Regions from separate parts of the Streptomyces sp. NPDC020807 genome, predicted to be linked through region 2. Evidence: riboswitches for the same ligand, from Rfam matches in the RefSeq annotation. Region 2 holds a riboswitch; the other holds the start of a gene.

Region 1 (7,819 bases), on a different contig from region 2:
CTGAGGCAGGTCGCCGCTGCGGATCCGTCGCTCGATCTCGGCGGCCACCGACCCGACCGAGGGACACTGCGGCAAGGTCTGCCGGAGTGCCAGCAGCATGTCCCGGGCGTTGCCGACCAGGACGCACAGGTCCGTGTAGTTCTTGGTGCCGGACCGCTCGGGCGGCGTCAGCACAGAGATCCAGGCGTCCCAGCGCGCTCGGTCCGCGGGGGAGTCGGTGCGGTCGCGCCGGGACCGCGCCAGTCCCAGCCACGGCCCGGTCGCCGCCCAGACGCGATGGTGCGCCCCCGCGATGGCCTCCGCGGTCCAGACGCGGCGGGCGGTCACCCGACGCAGGGAGGAGAGGTCTTTCTTCAGAATGGTCGCCGTCTGTACGACGCCGGGGTCCGCCGGCCGGCGGAGCGGGAGAAGGGACACGGTTGCCGATGAGAATGTGCAGCGCGCGCTCGACGGCGTCGGGGTATTCCGCCCACGTCCACCCGCCCCGGCGCCTCGCCAACGGGGGCGGCGAGCTCGGGGGAGGTGTTGGTCACGGCTCTGCCCGCGCTCGTCCGGCGGTACGCCCAGTCCGCGAGCAGCCCCGGGTCCCGCCGCTCCACCAGCGCCGCCCGCAGCCGGTCCGCCAGCCGGTCCCGCAACCGTACGACCCCGGGGGCGAGCGACCCCGGAAGCAGCGGACCGGTGTACTCCCGTGCCGCGGCCGACACCGCACCCGACGCCAACCGCCGGTCCACCACGGCGAAGTCCGCCTCCACCGCTCCCGCGAGCCGGTACGGACGCGAGCGCAGCACATCCGGCCCGAGCAGCGACCGCAGCCGGGACAGCTCGGCCCGCAACGTCACCGGCGCCGCCGCCTCGTCCTCGTATAGCAACGTCAGGAGCTCGTCGCCGCCCACCCCCTCCGGGCGGTGCGCCAGAACCACCAGGACCTCGCTGTGCCGACGGCTCAGCCGCGTCCGCCGCCCGTCCACGGACAGCACCGCCTCGTCCCGGCCGAGCGCCGCGAGCCGCAGCCCGGACGGGCGCGGCGCGGGTCCGAGCAGCGCGAGCTGCGACTCCGCCGCCCGCGCCACCGCCTGCACGAAACCCAGGCTGTGCGGATGCGCCAGCGGCTCACCGCCCGTGATGTCGACCGCCCCGAGCACCCGCCCGCTGTGCGGGTCGTGCACCGGCGCCGCCGCGCACGTCCACGCCCGCACCGGCCGCCGGAAGTGCTCGGCCGCCACCACCTGCACCGGCCGGTCCACGGCGAGCGCCGTCCCCGGCGCGTTCGTCCCCGCCGCCGACTCCGACCAGCGGGCCCCGGCCACGAAGTTCACCCGGCTCGCCTTCCGCAGCGTCCCCGCGTGCCCCTCCACCCACAGCATCCGCCCGGCGGCGTCGCACACCGCGAGGAGGTGCTCCCCGTCCGTCGCGTACGCCCCCATCAGCTCGCGGATCACCGGCATCGCCGCCGCCAGCGGATGACCGTCCCGGTGCCGCGCGAGCTCCTCGTCGTCCAGCTCGACCGGCGGAGCGCCCTCCCGGCTCACCCTCGCCCGTACGGAACGCCGCCACGAGGCCGCGACGAGCGGCCGCAGCGGAGGCGGGTCGTTCCTGGTGTCCGCCGTCGTCCCGCCCCGCGCGCCCGCCACCCACGCCTCGCTCAACCCGGCCTCCCCATCGAGGTGCGCCCGCACCGCGGGCCCGTCGTCCGGCACATCGTCGTGCGTGGGCCGACCCCCGACAAGCGCCCGGTCGACCCGGCATATGCGCCGTGTCCGGGACCGGCCCCCTCCGCCCTCCGGCCGCTCACGTAGAGTGGAGCCCGGGCCGTGACTGGCGCTTGAGGTGGATCACCACCGGGGAGCGGCCCGGACGGACCGCACCCGACCGGCGCGGCCGTGCCGCTGCCGTGCGCCTGGGCGAACCACCTGTCACCGACGACGCCCAGGAGACGCCATGTCCACCAGCACCGCCACCCTCATGGACGGCACCGCCCTCGCCCGCCGCACGGGCGAGGAGACCGCCGAGCGCGCCGCCGAGATCACCCGCCGCACCGGCGTCACCCCCTGTCTCGCGACCGTCCTGGTCGGCGAGGACCCGGCCTCCGTGACGTACGTGAAGATGAAGCAGAATCGCTGCGCGAAGGCCGGAATCCGCTCCAAGCACGTCGAGCTCCCCGCCTCCACCACGACCGAGGAGCTCGTCGCCGCGATCTCCGCGCTCTCCGAGGACCCCGAGGTCCACGGCATCCTGCTCCAGCACCCCGTCGGCCCCCACATCGACGAGCGCGCCGCCTTCGAGGCCATCGCGCCGGAGAAGGACGTCGACGGCGTCACCATGGCCTCCTTCGCCGCCATGGGCTTCGGCCTCCCCGGCTTCGTCTCCTGCACGCCCGGCGGCATCATGCGCCTCCTCGACGCGTACGACGTCGAGCTCAGCGGCAAGCGGGCCGTCGTCGTCGGCCGCAGCGCGATCCTCGGCAAGCCGGCCGGCCTGCTCCTCCTCGGCCGCGACGCCACCGTCACCTACTGCCACTCGCGCACCAAGGACCTCTCCTCCGTCGTCCGCGAGGCCGACATCCTCGTGGCGGCCGTCGGCAAGCCCGAGTTCATCAAGGGCGAGGACATCAAGCCCGGCGCCGTCGTCATCGACGCCGGCTACAACCCGGGCAACGTCGGCGACGTCGACTTCGCCTCCGCCGCCGAGCGCGCCTCCCTCATCACCCCCGTCCCCGGCGGCGTCGGCCCGATGACGATCGCCGTCCTCCTCGCCCAGACCGTCGAGGCCGCCGAGCGCCAGCTCGGCCTGTAGGACGCGTCGCCCCGCAGGGCCCGGCCGGGCTCGTCCCGGCCGGCCCCGCGTGCGAGCACCACGGGGAGGGGCTTCGACGCGGAGGGATCTTTTCCGGCCATGACGGACATCACCGACGCTTCATGGTCACGATTCCGTACAGGCCGCGCCCACAGCCCCCTGATCGCTCGCCTCACGGCCTCGGACAAGCAACCCTGGTGATCGTGCCGTATCAGCCGTCCGACTTTCCGCAGCAGGACCGCCGGTCGGGCGCGCCCTCTGCCGGAGGTTTTGCGCCAAAACCGACCGCGCCACAACCGGCCGAGCAGCCCGCCGCGACGGCCTGGTCACGTGTCGTACGGGTCGGGGCGCCGCGCCCGGGACCCGCGGCGCTGCGCGCGCGATGGCTCGGCGTCCCGCTCGTCCCCCTGCTCGTCGCCGCCCTCGTCGTGGGCGGTGTCACGGCCATCGGCGGAGGCGAGAACTCCGACGCGCTCGCCACCGGGCGGCCGGGAGACGAGTCGCTGACGGGACCGTCGCCGGTCGTCACGGACCACCAGCACCTCCCGGTACCGCGCGAACCGGGGGCCGCCGCGCCCGCGGAGTCCGCCGCGCCCACGGGCTCCGCCACGATCCCGACGGCCGACACGCCCACGGAGCCCGCCGCGCCGACGGACGCCCCCGAGACCGACACGCCGACGGACGCCCGTACCGCGCCGTCCAGGCCCCCCGCCCCGCCCGCCACGGCGACGACCCGAACGCCCCGTCCCACCCGAACCCCCGCTCCGGGCCTCGCCGGAGAGCGGCCCGTCTCCTTCGAGGCGCTGAGGGTCGGCCAGTGCTTCGACATCGACCGCGCCGCGCCGGGTACGGCACTCCGGCGCGCCTGCGACACGCCGCACCAGGCCGAGATGGTCGCCCGGCCGCGCCTGACGGGCGAGTACCCCGACGACCGGACGATCCAGGCGGCGGCCACGGCGCTCTGCCGCGTGCCGCTCCGGGAGAAGGCCGCCCAGCAGCCCGCCGGCACCCACTGGACGACCTTCGTGCAGTTCCCCTACCGCACCAGCTATCTCCTCGGAGCGGACACCGTGGCCTGCAGCCTGGTCGCCCCCGCCGCCGAAGGCGGCACACTCACCGGCCGCCTCCGCTAGGGACGTCGGCACTCGCCGTACGGTCCGCGTCTGCCGTACGGTCCGCGTCTGCCGTACGGGTCGCGCCCGCCGTACCGTAGGCACGTGCCCCGCTACCCGCCTCCGCCGGCCCGGCCGCCGGCGCCAGGGCCACAGCCAGGGCCGCCGCCGGATCGCGGTCCGCCGGACCCGCGGGCGACCAGCGGGCACCCGCCTTGCGGTACGGCCACCAGCGGCCGTCCGCGCCGAGCCGCAGCTGCGCCTCCGCGCCCACCACCGTCCACCGGGCCCCGGCGCCGCGCCGCAGCACCGGCCGTTCGCCGTCCTCCCAGGCCTCCGCGAGCCGCGCCGCCGCACGGGCGAGCGCCTCGGCGTCCGGCGTCCACTCCTCCTCCAGTACGGCGAGGGCCTCGGCGCCACCCACGCGCCACGCGCGCGTGGCGAGGTCCAGCTCCGCCCGAGACCTGCCCGACCCGGTCGCGAGCCGCGTCGCGATCCAGGACTCGGGGAAGCCCGCCGCGAGCCGCACCGCGTCCTGAGCGCGCGTCAGCGGGCCCACCCCCAGGACGGCACGCGCGTCTCCGCCCGCCGCCGCGCCGCCCGCCGCCGCGCCGAGCATCCGCCGCGCCCGTACCGCCGCGTCCCGCGCCAGGAACTCCAGCGCCGTCGGATCGACCCCCGGTTCCGGATCCGTCTCCGTGTCCAGGGACGGCGGCTCGCCCGGCACGGCCGGAGCCACCGGGGGAGCGGGCAGCGGCGGCAGGATGTCCCGCGCCGCGTACGCCTCCGCCGCCGACACGCCCGGGAACCCGTCGGCGCCCACCGCGTCGGCCGCCTCCGGCACGCCGCCCTGCGACGGCGCGGACGCCCGGCGCGCGCTGCGCGCCTGGAGCTCGTCGAGCACGGCCCGCTCGCCCCGCCCCCGCATCAGGAGCAGCACGAACGGGTCCTCGTCGAGGAGCCGCGCCACCTGGTAGCAGAGCGCCGAGGTGTGCGGGCAGTGGTCCCACGCCTCGCACGTGCACTCCGGCTCCAGGTCGCCGATCCCCGGCAGCAGGTCGAGCCCCGCCTCCGCCGCGTCCTCCACCAGGTGCGGCGGCATCTCCCGGTCCAGGAGCGCCGCGATGTGCCCCGCGCTGTCGACGGCCAGGTCGAGCAGCCGCTCCCACTCCTCCTCCGCGAACTCCCGCACCAGCACGTCCGCGCGGTACGCCGTCCCGTCCCGGTCCTTGACGAGCGCCGTGATCCGGCCCGGGCGCACCGACACGGCTCCCACGGCCCCCGCGCGCGCGTGCCGCCGACCGGCCTTCAGCTGCTGGCCGTCGAGCGCCGAGTCCTCGAGGGCCTTGAGCCAGGCCCGGCCCCACCAGGTCCTGGCGAAGGCCGAGCCCTGCGTCGGCGGCAGCGCCGCGAACGTCCGCTCCTCGCTCCCGTACGCGCCCGCCTCAGCGCCTCCGTACCCGTCCACGGCCTCGCCCCCGCCCTCGTATGCCTCGTCGTCGCCGCTCATCGTCCGTCCCCTCGCAGCCGTACGAGCTCCGCCAGCTCGGCGTCCGTCAGTTCGGTCAGCTCCGGCGGGGTGTCCCCGCCCGTCCCGAGCACCGCGTCGGCCAGCTCCCGCTTGCGGTCGAGCATGGCCGCGATCCGGTCCTCGATCGTGCCCTCCGCGATCAGCCGGTGCACCTGGACCGGCCGGTCCTGCCCGATCCGGTACGCCCGGTCGGTGGCCTGTGCCTCCACGGCCGGGTTCCACCACCGGTCGTAGTGCACGACGTGCTCGGCGCGGGTGAGGTTGAGCCCCGTCCCCGCCGCCTTCAGCGACAGCAGGAAGACGGGCACCTCGCCGTCCTGGAAACGCGCCACCATCGCCTCGCGTTCGGCGACGGGCGTGCCGCCGTGCAGGAACTGCGCCCGGATGCCGCGCGCCGCGAGATGCGTCTCCAGGAGCCGCGCCATGCCCACGTACTGGGTGAAGACCAGGGTGCTCGCGCCCTCGGCGAGGATCGTGTCGAGGAGCTCGTCGAGCAGCTCCAGCTTGCCCGAGCGACCCTCGATCCTCGGACGGTCCTCCTTGAGGTACTGGGCGGGATGGTTGCAGATCTGCTTGAGCGCGGTGAGGAGCTTGACGACGAGCCCGCGCCGCTCCATGCCGTCGGCGTCGGCGATCGCCTCCATGATCTCTCGCACCACGGCCTCGTAGAGCCCGGCCTGTTCCGGCGTCAGCGAGACCGTCCGGTCGGTCTCGGTCTTGGGCGGCAGCTCGGGCGCGATGCCCGGGTCCGACTTGCGCCGCCGCAGCAGGAACGGGCGGACCAGCGCCCCGAGCCGCTCGGCCGCGGCCGGGTCCGTCCGGCCCTCGGCGGCGGAGGCGTACCGCCTGCGGAAGGCGCCGAGGGTGCCGAGCAGACCCGGCGTCGTCCAGTCCAGGATCGCCCACAGCTCGGACAGGTTGTTCTCCACCGGCGTGCCGGACAGCGCCACGCGCGCGCGTGCCCCGATCGTCCGCAGCGCACGCGCCGTCGCCGAGTACGGGTTCTTCACGTGCTGCGCCTCGTCGGCGACGAGCAGGCCCCAGTCCCGGGCGGCGAGCCGCTCGGCGTCGAGGCGCATGGTGCCGTACGTGGTGAGGACGACGCCGCCGTCGACGAGGTCGTCGAGTTCGCGCGTGGCGCCGTGGAAGCGGCGCACCGGGGTGCCGGGCGCGAACTTCTCGATCTCCCGCTGCCAGTTGCCCATGAGCGAGGTCGGGCAGACGACGAGCGTCGGCCCGGCCGTCGCCGGCTCGGTCTGCCGGTGCAGGTGCAGGGCGATGACGGTGATCGTCTTGCCGAGGCCCATGTCGTCGGCGAGGCAGCCGCCGAGACCGAGCGAGGTCATCCGGTGCAGCCAGTCGAGCCCGCGCAGCTGGTAGTCGCGCAGGGTCGCGGCGAGCGCGGCGGGCTGCGCGATCTCGGGGCGGCCGCCCTCGGGGTCGGCGATCCGCTCCCGGATCCGCTCCAGGGGACCGGCCGCCGTCACCTCGACCGCGGCCCCGTCGGCCTCCACCGTGCCGGTGAGGACGGCGGACAGCGCGTCGACGGGGGTGACCTTGGTGTCCTGCCGGGCACGCGCCCTCATCACCTCGGCCGGATCGACGAGCACCCAGCGGTCGCGCAGCCGGACGAGCGGCCGCCCGGCCTCCGCGAGCCGGTCGAGCTCGGCCCGCGTCAGCTCGTGGTCGCCCACCGCGAAACGCCAGTTGAACGCCAGGAGGGAGTCGGCGGAGAGGAAGGAAGGACCGGAGGAACGCCCGTCTCCGGCGGACTCCTCCCCCTCTCGCTCGTCCGCCGCGGAGAGGACGCGACCCTCCGCAGGTACGGGACCCTCCGTCGGTACGGGACCGATCACCGCGCGCGTGGTCAGCCGGTCGGCGAGCTCGCGGGGCCAGTGGACCTGCACGCCGGTCGCCGCGAGCGCGCGGGTCGCGGACCCCAGGAGTTCGGCGACCTCCTCGTCGGCGAGCTCCACGGTGTCGGGAACGGCCGCCGCGAGCAGCGGGGTCAGCGGCGGCCACGCGCGGGCGGCGCGCCGGAGGGCGAGAAGCGCGTCCATGCGCGCGCGGGGGCCGAAGGCCCCGGCCGTTGCCCCCGAACCCGCCCACACCTCGGCGGCATCGGCGACGAGCGTAGGGTCGGCGACGGAGTGGATCTGCAGAACGGCACGGAATCCGGGCTGTCCGGGGGAGCCGGGTTCGCCGGAGGATCCGGGCTCCCCTGCGGAGTCGTCACCCGTTTCGCCGGTAAGTCCCGTGACCTCGATGCGCAGCGACAGCCGTACGCCCGCGTCGTGCCCCGCCGCCACGTCGGCGGCCCACTCGCGCAGCTCCGGGATCGCCTGCGGCTCCTCGGCGGCGAACGCGGGCCCGCCGGCCG
Region 2 (7,819 bases):
GCCGCCGGCCGCCCGCCCGGCCCGGCCGCCCCGGCCGCCGGGCCCCCGCCCCGCACACGACCTCACGCCGGGCACCCCCGACCTCGCCTCCTTCCCGCGCGCCGAGTGGCTCAAGGCGTACCGCAAGGCGCTCGCCGCCGCCCCGAACGAGTCCTTCGGGTACGGCGACCCGCGCGGCCGACCCGAACTGCGCACCGCCCTCGCCGAGTACCTCGCCCGCGCGCGGGGCGTGCACGCCCGGCCCGAACGCATCGTGGTCTGCTCGGGCTTCGTCCACGGCCTGCGGCTGATGGGGGAGGTGCTGCGGAGCCGGGGCGTCCGGGACGTGGCGGTCGAGTCGTACGGCCTCGACGTCCACGCGGACCTCCTGGCCCGCGCCGGGCTCGGCATCCCCGCCCTGCCCTTCGACGCACGCGGCACGCGCGTCGAGGAACTGACCACGGAGCCCGGCGCGTACGGGAAGGTCGGCGCCGTCCTGATGACGGCGGCGCACCAGTTCCCGCTGGGCGGCGCGCTGCCCCCGGACCGGCGGGCCGCCGTCGTCGACTGGGCGCGCGGGGCGGGCGGGTTCGTCCTGGAGGACGACTACGACGGCGAGTTCCGCTACGACCGGCAGCGGGTGGGCGCGCTCCAGGGCCTCGACCCCGACCGGGTCGTCTACCTCGGCACCGCCAGCAAGTCCCTGGCACCCGCGCTGCGCCTCGGATGGGCGGTGGTGCCGGAGGAGCTCGTGGGCGAGGTGGTGGCGGCGAAGGAGGCGCCGAGCGCCCTGGACCAGCTGGCGTTCGCGCGGTTCCTGGAATCGGGGGCGTACGACCGGCACGTACGGGCCATGCGGCTGCGCTACCGGCGGCGCCGCGACCAGCTGGTGGCGGCGGTGGCCGCGCACTCGCCCCGCACCCGGGTCAGCGGCATCGCGGCCGGCCTCCACGCCGTCCTCACCCTCCCGCCCGGCACCGAACAGGACGTCCTGCGCGCGGCGGCCTGGCACGGCCTCGCCGTCCAGGGCCTCGACCGCTTCCGCCGCCCCACGACCCCGTCGACCCTGGACGGCCTGGTCGTCGGCTACGGCACCCCGCCGGACAGCGCCTGGCAGAGCGCGCTGACGACCTTGTGCCGGGTGCTGCCGTGACCGCTATCCCGACTGCGGCCTCGGGCCCGCGCCCGTCACTCGCGGGGTCTCGTCCTCCGGCCGGGTCTCCGGGGGCTCTCCGAAGCGGGCCAGGGTCAGGGAGCCCGCCACCGCCACCGCGAACCCGGTGACGGCGAGCCAGCCGAGGCCCTCGCGGGTGCGGTCGCCGAGCCACACCACGCCGATCAGCGCGGGGCCGATCGTCTCGCCGAGCACCATGCCCGCCGTGGCCGTCGTCACCGAGCCGCGCTGGAGCGCGGAGGTCAGCAGGGCGAAGGCCGCGCCGCCACCGAGCGCGAGCGCGTACCAGACCGGGTCGGCCGGGTCGAAGCCGTCGATCAGCCGGACCGCCACCTCCACCACCCCGAAGCCGAAGCCCGCCCCGAGGCCCAGGACCAGCGCGCGCGGCTTCTCCGGCAGGCGGCCCGCGGCCACGCCGACCAGCAGCACCCCGCCGGCGGCCCCGAGCAGCGCCCACCGCAGCCACTCGGGGCCCGGATCCGTCCCCTCCTCGCCCGAGGCGAGCGCCAGCATCGCCAGCCCCGCGCAGACCACCGCCACCGCCCACCACTCCACCCGGCTCAGCCGCACCCGCAGCAGCCGGGAGGCGACGACCGCCGTCACGGCCAGGCTCGCGGCGAGCGCCGCGCCCACCACGTAGATGGGCAGCGTCCGCAATGCCACGACCTGGAGGCCGAACCCGAGGACGTCCAGGCCGAGACCGGCGAGATACCGCCACTGCCGCAGCGCCCGCCACAACAGGGCGACGTCGACGCCGCCACCCGTCCCGGGCTCGGCCGCACGCGCGGCCACCGCCTGGAGAACCGAGGCCACGCCGAAGCAGACGGCCGAACCGAGAGCGCAAACCATCCCCAAGAGCACGAAACGACTCTAGGGCGTGGGGCCGAAAACCACCGGCCTACACTGTGCGGTCGCGACGGTCGTGGCCACGACGGACACGCCCGCGAAGGGGAGGGACGAAGATGCGCAGACTGAGGTCGAGCACGGTCGTGCTCGGCGGCATGGGCGTGCTCGCCGCGACGATCACGTCGTGCGGCTCCGAGCCGGACCGGCGGTGCGTGGACACCACGACCCGTGAGCTGCTGCCCAGCTACGAGTGCGACGGCGGCTCCAGCGGCTCCAGCGGCTCCACCTACCGGGGGGCGTACTACTACGGCGGCTCCGTCGAGAAGCAGGTGCCGCTCGGTCGCAACGCCGTGACGGACGTGGCCACCGGCGGCAGCTTCGACAAGCAGGCCGTCGACACCGGCGGCTTCGGCTGTTCGAGCTCCGGCTCCGGCGGCGGCTGAGCGGACGGGCACAGGCAGCGCACCATGGAACGCCACACGATCGAACCCCGCCCCGGCTGGCAGGAGACCGTCGAGGAGCAGGGGCTCGTCTACCCCCTGACCCGCTACCCGGACGGTTCGCTGCGCCCCTACTGGGACGAGTCCGCGTACTACTCCTTCTCGCTCCCCGAGGTCGAGGCGCTGGAGGAGGTCGTCGAGGAGCTGCACGCGCTGTGCCTCGCCGCCGCCGCGCACATCGTCGAGGAGAACCGGTTCGCCGACCTCGGCATCACCGACGCCCGGATCGTCTCCCGCGTCTCCGAGTCCTGGCACCGCCGCGCCGAACTCCCCTCCCTCTACGGCCGCTTCGACCTGCGCTACGACGGCACGGGCCCGGCCAAGATGCTGGAGTACAACGCCGACACGCCGACCTCCCTCGTGGAGGCCGCGAGCCCGCAGTGGTTCTGGATGGAGGAACGGTTCCCCGGCGCCGACCAGTGGAACTCCCTCCACGAGCGGCTCGTCGACGCCTGGAGGCGCCAGGCGCACCTGCTGCCGCCCGGCCCGGTCCACTTCGCCCACTCGGACGCCGACGAGCTCGGCGAGGACCTGATGACGGTCGCGTACCTGCGCGAGACCGCCCAGCAGGCAGGGCTCGACACGGAGGCGCTGTCCGTCGAGCGCATCGGCTGGGACCGGCTCTCGGGCCGGTTCGTCGACGACCGGCTCCGCTTCATCCGCAGCTGCTTCAAGCTCTACCCGTGGGAGTGGCTGGTCACCGACCGCTTCGGCCCGCACGTCCTCGACACCCTCGACAACGGCGGCGGCACCGGCACCACCTGCTGGATCGAGCCCGCCTGGAAGATGCTCCTCTCCAACAAGGCGCTCCTCGCGATCCTGTGGGAGCTCAACCCGGGTCATCCGAACCTGCTCCCCGCCTACCTCGACGGCCCGCGCGAGCTCGCCTCGACGACGGGCTGGGTCGCCAAGCCGCTGCTCGGCCGCGAGGGCGCGGGCGTCACGCTGCACGAGGCCGGCACGGAGCCGTTCGTCCGCGACGGGGAGGCCTGCTGCTACCAGGAGCTGGCCCCGCTGCCCGACTTCGACGGCAACCGGGTGGTGCTCGGCGCGTGGGTCGTCGAGGACGAGGCGGCGGGGCTCGGCATCCGGGAGTCGGCGGGGCCCGTCACCGACGAGTACGCCCGCTTCCTCCCGCACGTGATTCTCTGAGGACCGCCTACTCGGCGACGTACTCCCGCAGCGGCGCGGGCTTCAGCCCGGCCGCCTCGGCGAGGTCCAGGGCCCGCTCCAGGTCCTGCGCCACCGTCTCGTTGAAGTGCAGCAGGATGATGTCGCCGGGCTTCAGGGCGGGCGCCGGCGGGGTCCAGGACCCCCACGTGGTCAGGTCGTACGTCCACGTGACCAGCGCCTTCGCCCCGCACTGCCGCGCGGTGGTCCGGGTCGTCCCGTCGTACGTGCCGTACGGCGGCCGGAGCAGCCGGGGCCCGTCGCCGAACCGCGCGAGGTGCTGGTCGCGCGCCCCGCACACCTCCGCCTTCTGCCCGGCCGCGTCGAGCGCGGTCAGGTCCGGGTGGCTGACGGTGTGGTTCTCGACGCGCGAGCGGCCCTGGTCGAGCAGCGTGTGGAAGTAGCCGGAGTCGTACGAGTACGCGCCCGGGAGCAGGAACAGCGAGGCGGGCACCCGGCGGTCGAGCAGCAGCCGCGCCGCCTCCGGGTCGTGGTTCCAGCCGTCGTCGATGGTGATGAAGACGACCGGGTCGGCGGTCTCGACGTGGGAGACCACCGGGACGGGCTCGGGCCAGGCCGCCGCGGGGGCGGAGTGGGCGGGCCCCGCGAACGCGCCGAGCAGCGCGAGCGGGACGAGGGCGGCGAGCGCGGCGCGCAGGGCGGGCCGCAGACGGAGTCTCGACATGGCGAGCATCATTGGCCTAGACCAACTGCCGTGTCAATGGACCCAGTTGGTTCCCCGCCAGGGGCCGGCCGGCCCCTCGCCGGGGAACCGGCCGCCCCTCGCCGGGGAGCCGGTCGGCCCCTCGCCACCCCCTCCCGACGGAACCCGCTACTCCGCCAGAACCCCCCTCAACTGCTCCAACCCCCAGTCCAGGTCCTCCTTGCCGATCACCAGCGGCGGCGCGATCCGGATCGTCGACCCGTGCGTGTCCTTCACCAGCACACCCCGCTCCATCAGCCGCTCCGAGATCTCCCGGCCCGTCCCGCGCGAGGGCGCGATGTCCACCCCCGCCCACAGGCCGCGCCCGCGCACCGCCTCCACCGCCCCGCCGCCGACGAGCAGCCGCAGCTCCGCGTGCAGGTGCTCGCCGAGCTCCGCCGCCCGCTCCTGGTACTCGCCGGTACGCAGCATCGCGATGACCTCCAGGGCGACCGCGCAGGCCAGCGGGTTCCCGCCGAAGGTCGAACCGTGCTCGCCCGGCCGGAACACCCCGAGCACCTCACGGTCGGCGACCACCGCCGACACCGGCACGACACCGCCGCCCAGCGCCTTCCCCAGGATGTACACGTCCGGCACCACGCCCTCGTGCTCGCACGCGAACGTCCTCCCCGTCCGGCCCAGACCCGACTGGATCTCGTCCGCCATGAACAGGACGTTCCGCCGCCGCGTCAGCTCCCGGACCCCGGCCAGGTATCCGGGCGGCGGGACCAGCACCCCCGCCTCGCCCTGGATCGGTTCGAGCAGCACCGCCACCGTGTTCTCGGTCACCGCCGCGTCGAGCGCCGTGAGGTCCCCGTACGGGACGATCTCGAACCCCGGCGTGTACGGACCGAAGTGGTCCCGCGCCTCGTGGTCCGTCGAGAAGCTGACGATCGTCGTCGTCCGGCCGTGGAAGTTGTTCGCCGCCACCACGATCTTCGCGTGCCCGTCCGGCACGCCCTTCACCTCGTACCCCCACTTGCGGGCGGTCTTCACGGCCGTCTCGACCGCCTCCGCCCCCGTGTTCATCGGCAGCACCGCCTCCTTCCCGCACAACGCGGCGAGCTGCGTGCAGAACTCGGCGAAGCGCTCGTGGTGGAAGGCGCGCGAGGTCAGCGTCACCCGCTCCAGCTGCGCCTTCGCCGCCTCGATCAGCCGCCGGTTGCCGTGGCCGAAGTTGAGCGCCGAGTACCCGGCGAGCATGTCCAGATAGCGGCGCCCCTCGACGTCGGTCATCCAGGCGCCGTCCGCCGAGGCGACGACGACCGGAAGGGGGTGGTAGTTGTGCGCGCTGTGCGCGTCCGCGGCAGCGATCGCGTCTTCAGTCCTCGACACGGGATCTCCGTTCGTCCTGCGGCTCGGGGGGTGCGTGTGGCCCCCTTCTTATCGTCGCTCGCATGCCGGACCGGGAAACCTCCCCGACGGCGCGCCCGCTACTGTGGAAACACGCACGGCGACTGGCGTACGGGGAAGCGACCCCGGGGAAGCCGTGCGCGCTCCACCACACGAGGTGCCGCCCGCCTGGGCATCACGGGCCCCGACACCTTCGGTCCCGTGCGCACCTCAGCTCCGGGACCGGATCCGTACCGCATCCGCCGAACGCCCGGAGGACGACACCGTGACCACCCCGCAGCAGCACCCCGCGCTCGCCGCCGCCGACCCCGAGATCGCCGCCCTCGTCGGCGCCGAGGAGCGGCTCCAGGGCGAGACCCTCCGCCTCATCCCCAGCGAGAACTACGTCTCCGCCGCCGTCCTCGAAGCCTCCGGGACCGTCCTCCAGAACAAGTACAGCGAGGGCTACCCCGGCCGCCGCTACTACGAGGGCCAGCAGAACATCGACCAGGTCGAGACCCTCGCGATCGAGCGCGCCAAGGCCCTCTTCGGCGTCGACCACGCCAACGTCCAGCCCTACTCCGGCTCCCCGGCCAACCTCGCCGTCTACCTCGCCTTCGCCGAGCCCGGCGACACCGTCATGGGCATGTCCCTGCCGATGGGCGGCCACCTCACCCACGGCTGGGGCGTCTCCGCGACCGGCAGGTGGTTCCGCGGCGTCCAGTACGGCGTGCGCCACGACACCGGGCTCGTCGACTTCGACGAGGTCCGCGAGCTCGCCCTCAAGGAGCGCCCGAAGGTGATCTTCTGCGGCGGCACCGCCCTGCCCCGCACGATCGACTTCGCCGCCTTCGGCGAGATCGCCCGCGAGGCCGGCGCCGTGCTCGTCGCCGACATCGCCCACATCGCCGGCCTGATCGCCGGCGGCGCCCACCCCTCCCCGGCCGGGCACGTGGACGTGATCTCCACGACCACCCACAAGACCCTGCGCGGCCCGCGCGGCGCCATGCTCATGTCCACCGAGGAGCACGCCAAGGCCCTCGACAAGGCCGTCTTCCCCGGCCTCCAGGGCGGCCCGCACAACCAGACCACCGCCGCCATCGCCGTCGCCCTGCGCGAGGCGGCCCAGCCGTCCTTCCGCGACTACGCGCACGACGTCGTCGCCAACGCCAAGGCCCTCGCCGAGGCGCTCCTCGCCCGCGGCTTCGACCTGGTCTCCGGCGGCACCGACAACCACCTGATCCTCATGGACCTCACGCCCAAGCAGGTCCCGGGCAAGACCGCCGCGAAGGCCCTCGACCGGGCCGGGATCGTCGTCAACTACAACACCGTCCCCTACGACCCCCGGAAGCCCTTCGACCCCTCCGGCATCCGCATCGGCACGCCGTCGCTCACCTCGCGCGGACTCGGCACGGAGCACATGGCCCTGGTCGCGGAGTGGATCGACCGCGGTGTCGCGGCGGCCGGCACCGGCGACGAGGCCGCGCTCGACACGGTCCGCGCGGAGGTCGCGGAGCTGATGGCCGCGTACCCGGCGCCGGGCCTGCCGCTCTGACCCTCACGGAGCGCGCACCAGCGATACGGAAGCCCCGGGTCCGCGCCGCCCGGGGCTTTCCCGTCCGTCGCACCTGAGACAATGATGTGCATGGCCTCTGAGAATCCCCGCGTGCTCTCCGGAATCCAGCCCACCGCAGGCTCGTTCCACCTCGGCAACTACCTCGGTGCCGTCCGCCAGTGGGTGGACCTCCAGGAGACCCACGACGCCTTCTACATGGTCGTCGACCTGCACGCCATCACGGTCCCGCAGGACCCGGCGGAGCTCCGCGCCAACACCCGGCTCGCCGCCGCCCAGCTGCTCGCCGCCGGCCTCGACCCGGAGCGCTGCACGCTCTTCGTCCAGAGCCACGTCCCCGAGCACACGCAGCTCGGCTGGGTCATGAACTGCCTCACCGGCTTCGGCGAGGCCTCCCGCATGACCCAGTTCAAGGACAAGTCCGCCAAGCAGGGCTCCGACCGCGCCACCGTCGGCCTCTTCACGTACCCGATCCTCCAGGTCGCGGACATCCTGCTCTACCAGGCGAACCAGGTCCCGGTCGGCGAGGACCAGCGCCAGCA

What was found. Region 2 has a riboswitch for ZMP and ZTP ahead of glyA (serine hydroxymethyltransferase). Riboswitches for the same ligand answer to the same signal wherever they lie in the genome.
Region 1: another riboswitch for ZMP and ZTP. It lies ahead of AB0G79_RS11335 (bifunctional 5,10-methylenetetrahydrofolate dehydrogenase/5,10-methenyltetrahydrofolate cyclohydrolase); the one in region 2 lies ahead of glyA (serine hydroxymethyltransferase).

What each region holds. Positions count from the first base shown of each region.
Region 1 is NZ_JBFADU010000005.1:253,304-261,122, reverse strand. It holds gene AB0G79_RS11345 (hypothetical protein) at 1-327, opposite strand, end outside; gene AB0G79_RS11340 (GAF domain-containing protein) at 354-1,634, opposite strand; ZMP/ZTP riboswitch at 1,805-1,913, shown strand; gene AB0G79_RS11335 (bifunctional 5,10-methylenetetrahydrofolate dehydrogenase/5,10-methenyltetrahydrofolate cyclohydrolase) at 1,942-2,796, shown strand; gene AB0G79_RS11330 (hypothetical protein) at 3,000-3,929, shown strand; gene AB0G79_RS11325 (SWF or SNF family helicase) at 3,910-5,418, opposite strand; gene AB0G79_RS11320 (DEAD/DEAH box helicase) at 5,415-7,819, opposite strand, start outside.
Region 2 is NZ_JBFADU010000002.1:523,382-531,200, forward strand. It holds gene AB0G79_RS05540 (PLP-dependent aminotransferase family protein) at 1-1,132, shown strand, start outside; gene AB0G79_RS05545 (hypothetical protein) at 1,136-2,002, opposite strand; gene AB0G79_RS05550 (hypothetical protein) at 2,116-2,442, shown strand; gene AB0G79_RS05555 (glutathionylspermidine synthase family protein) at 2,467-3,651, shown strand; gene AB0G79_RS05560 (polysaccharide deacetylase family protein) at 3,659-4,354, opposite strand; gene rocD (ornithine--oxo-acid transaminase) at 4,502-5,707, opposite strand; ZMP/ZTP riboswitch at 5,816-5,906, shown strand; gene glyA (serine hydroxymethyltransferase) at 5,991-7,259, shown strand; gene trpS (tryptophan--tRNA ligase) at 7,350-7,819, shown strand, end outside.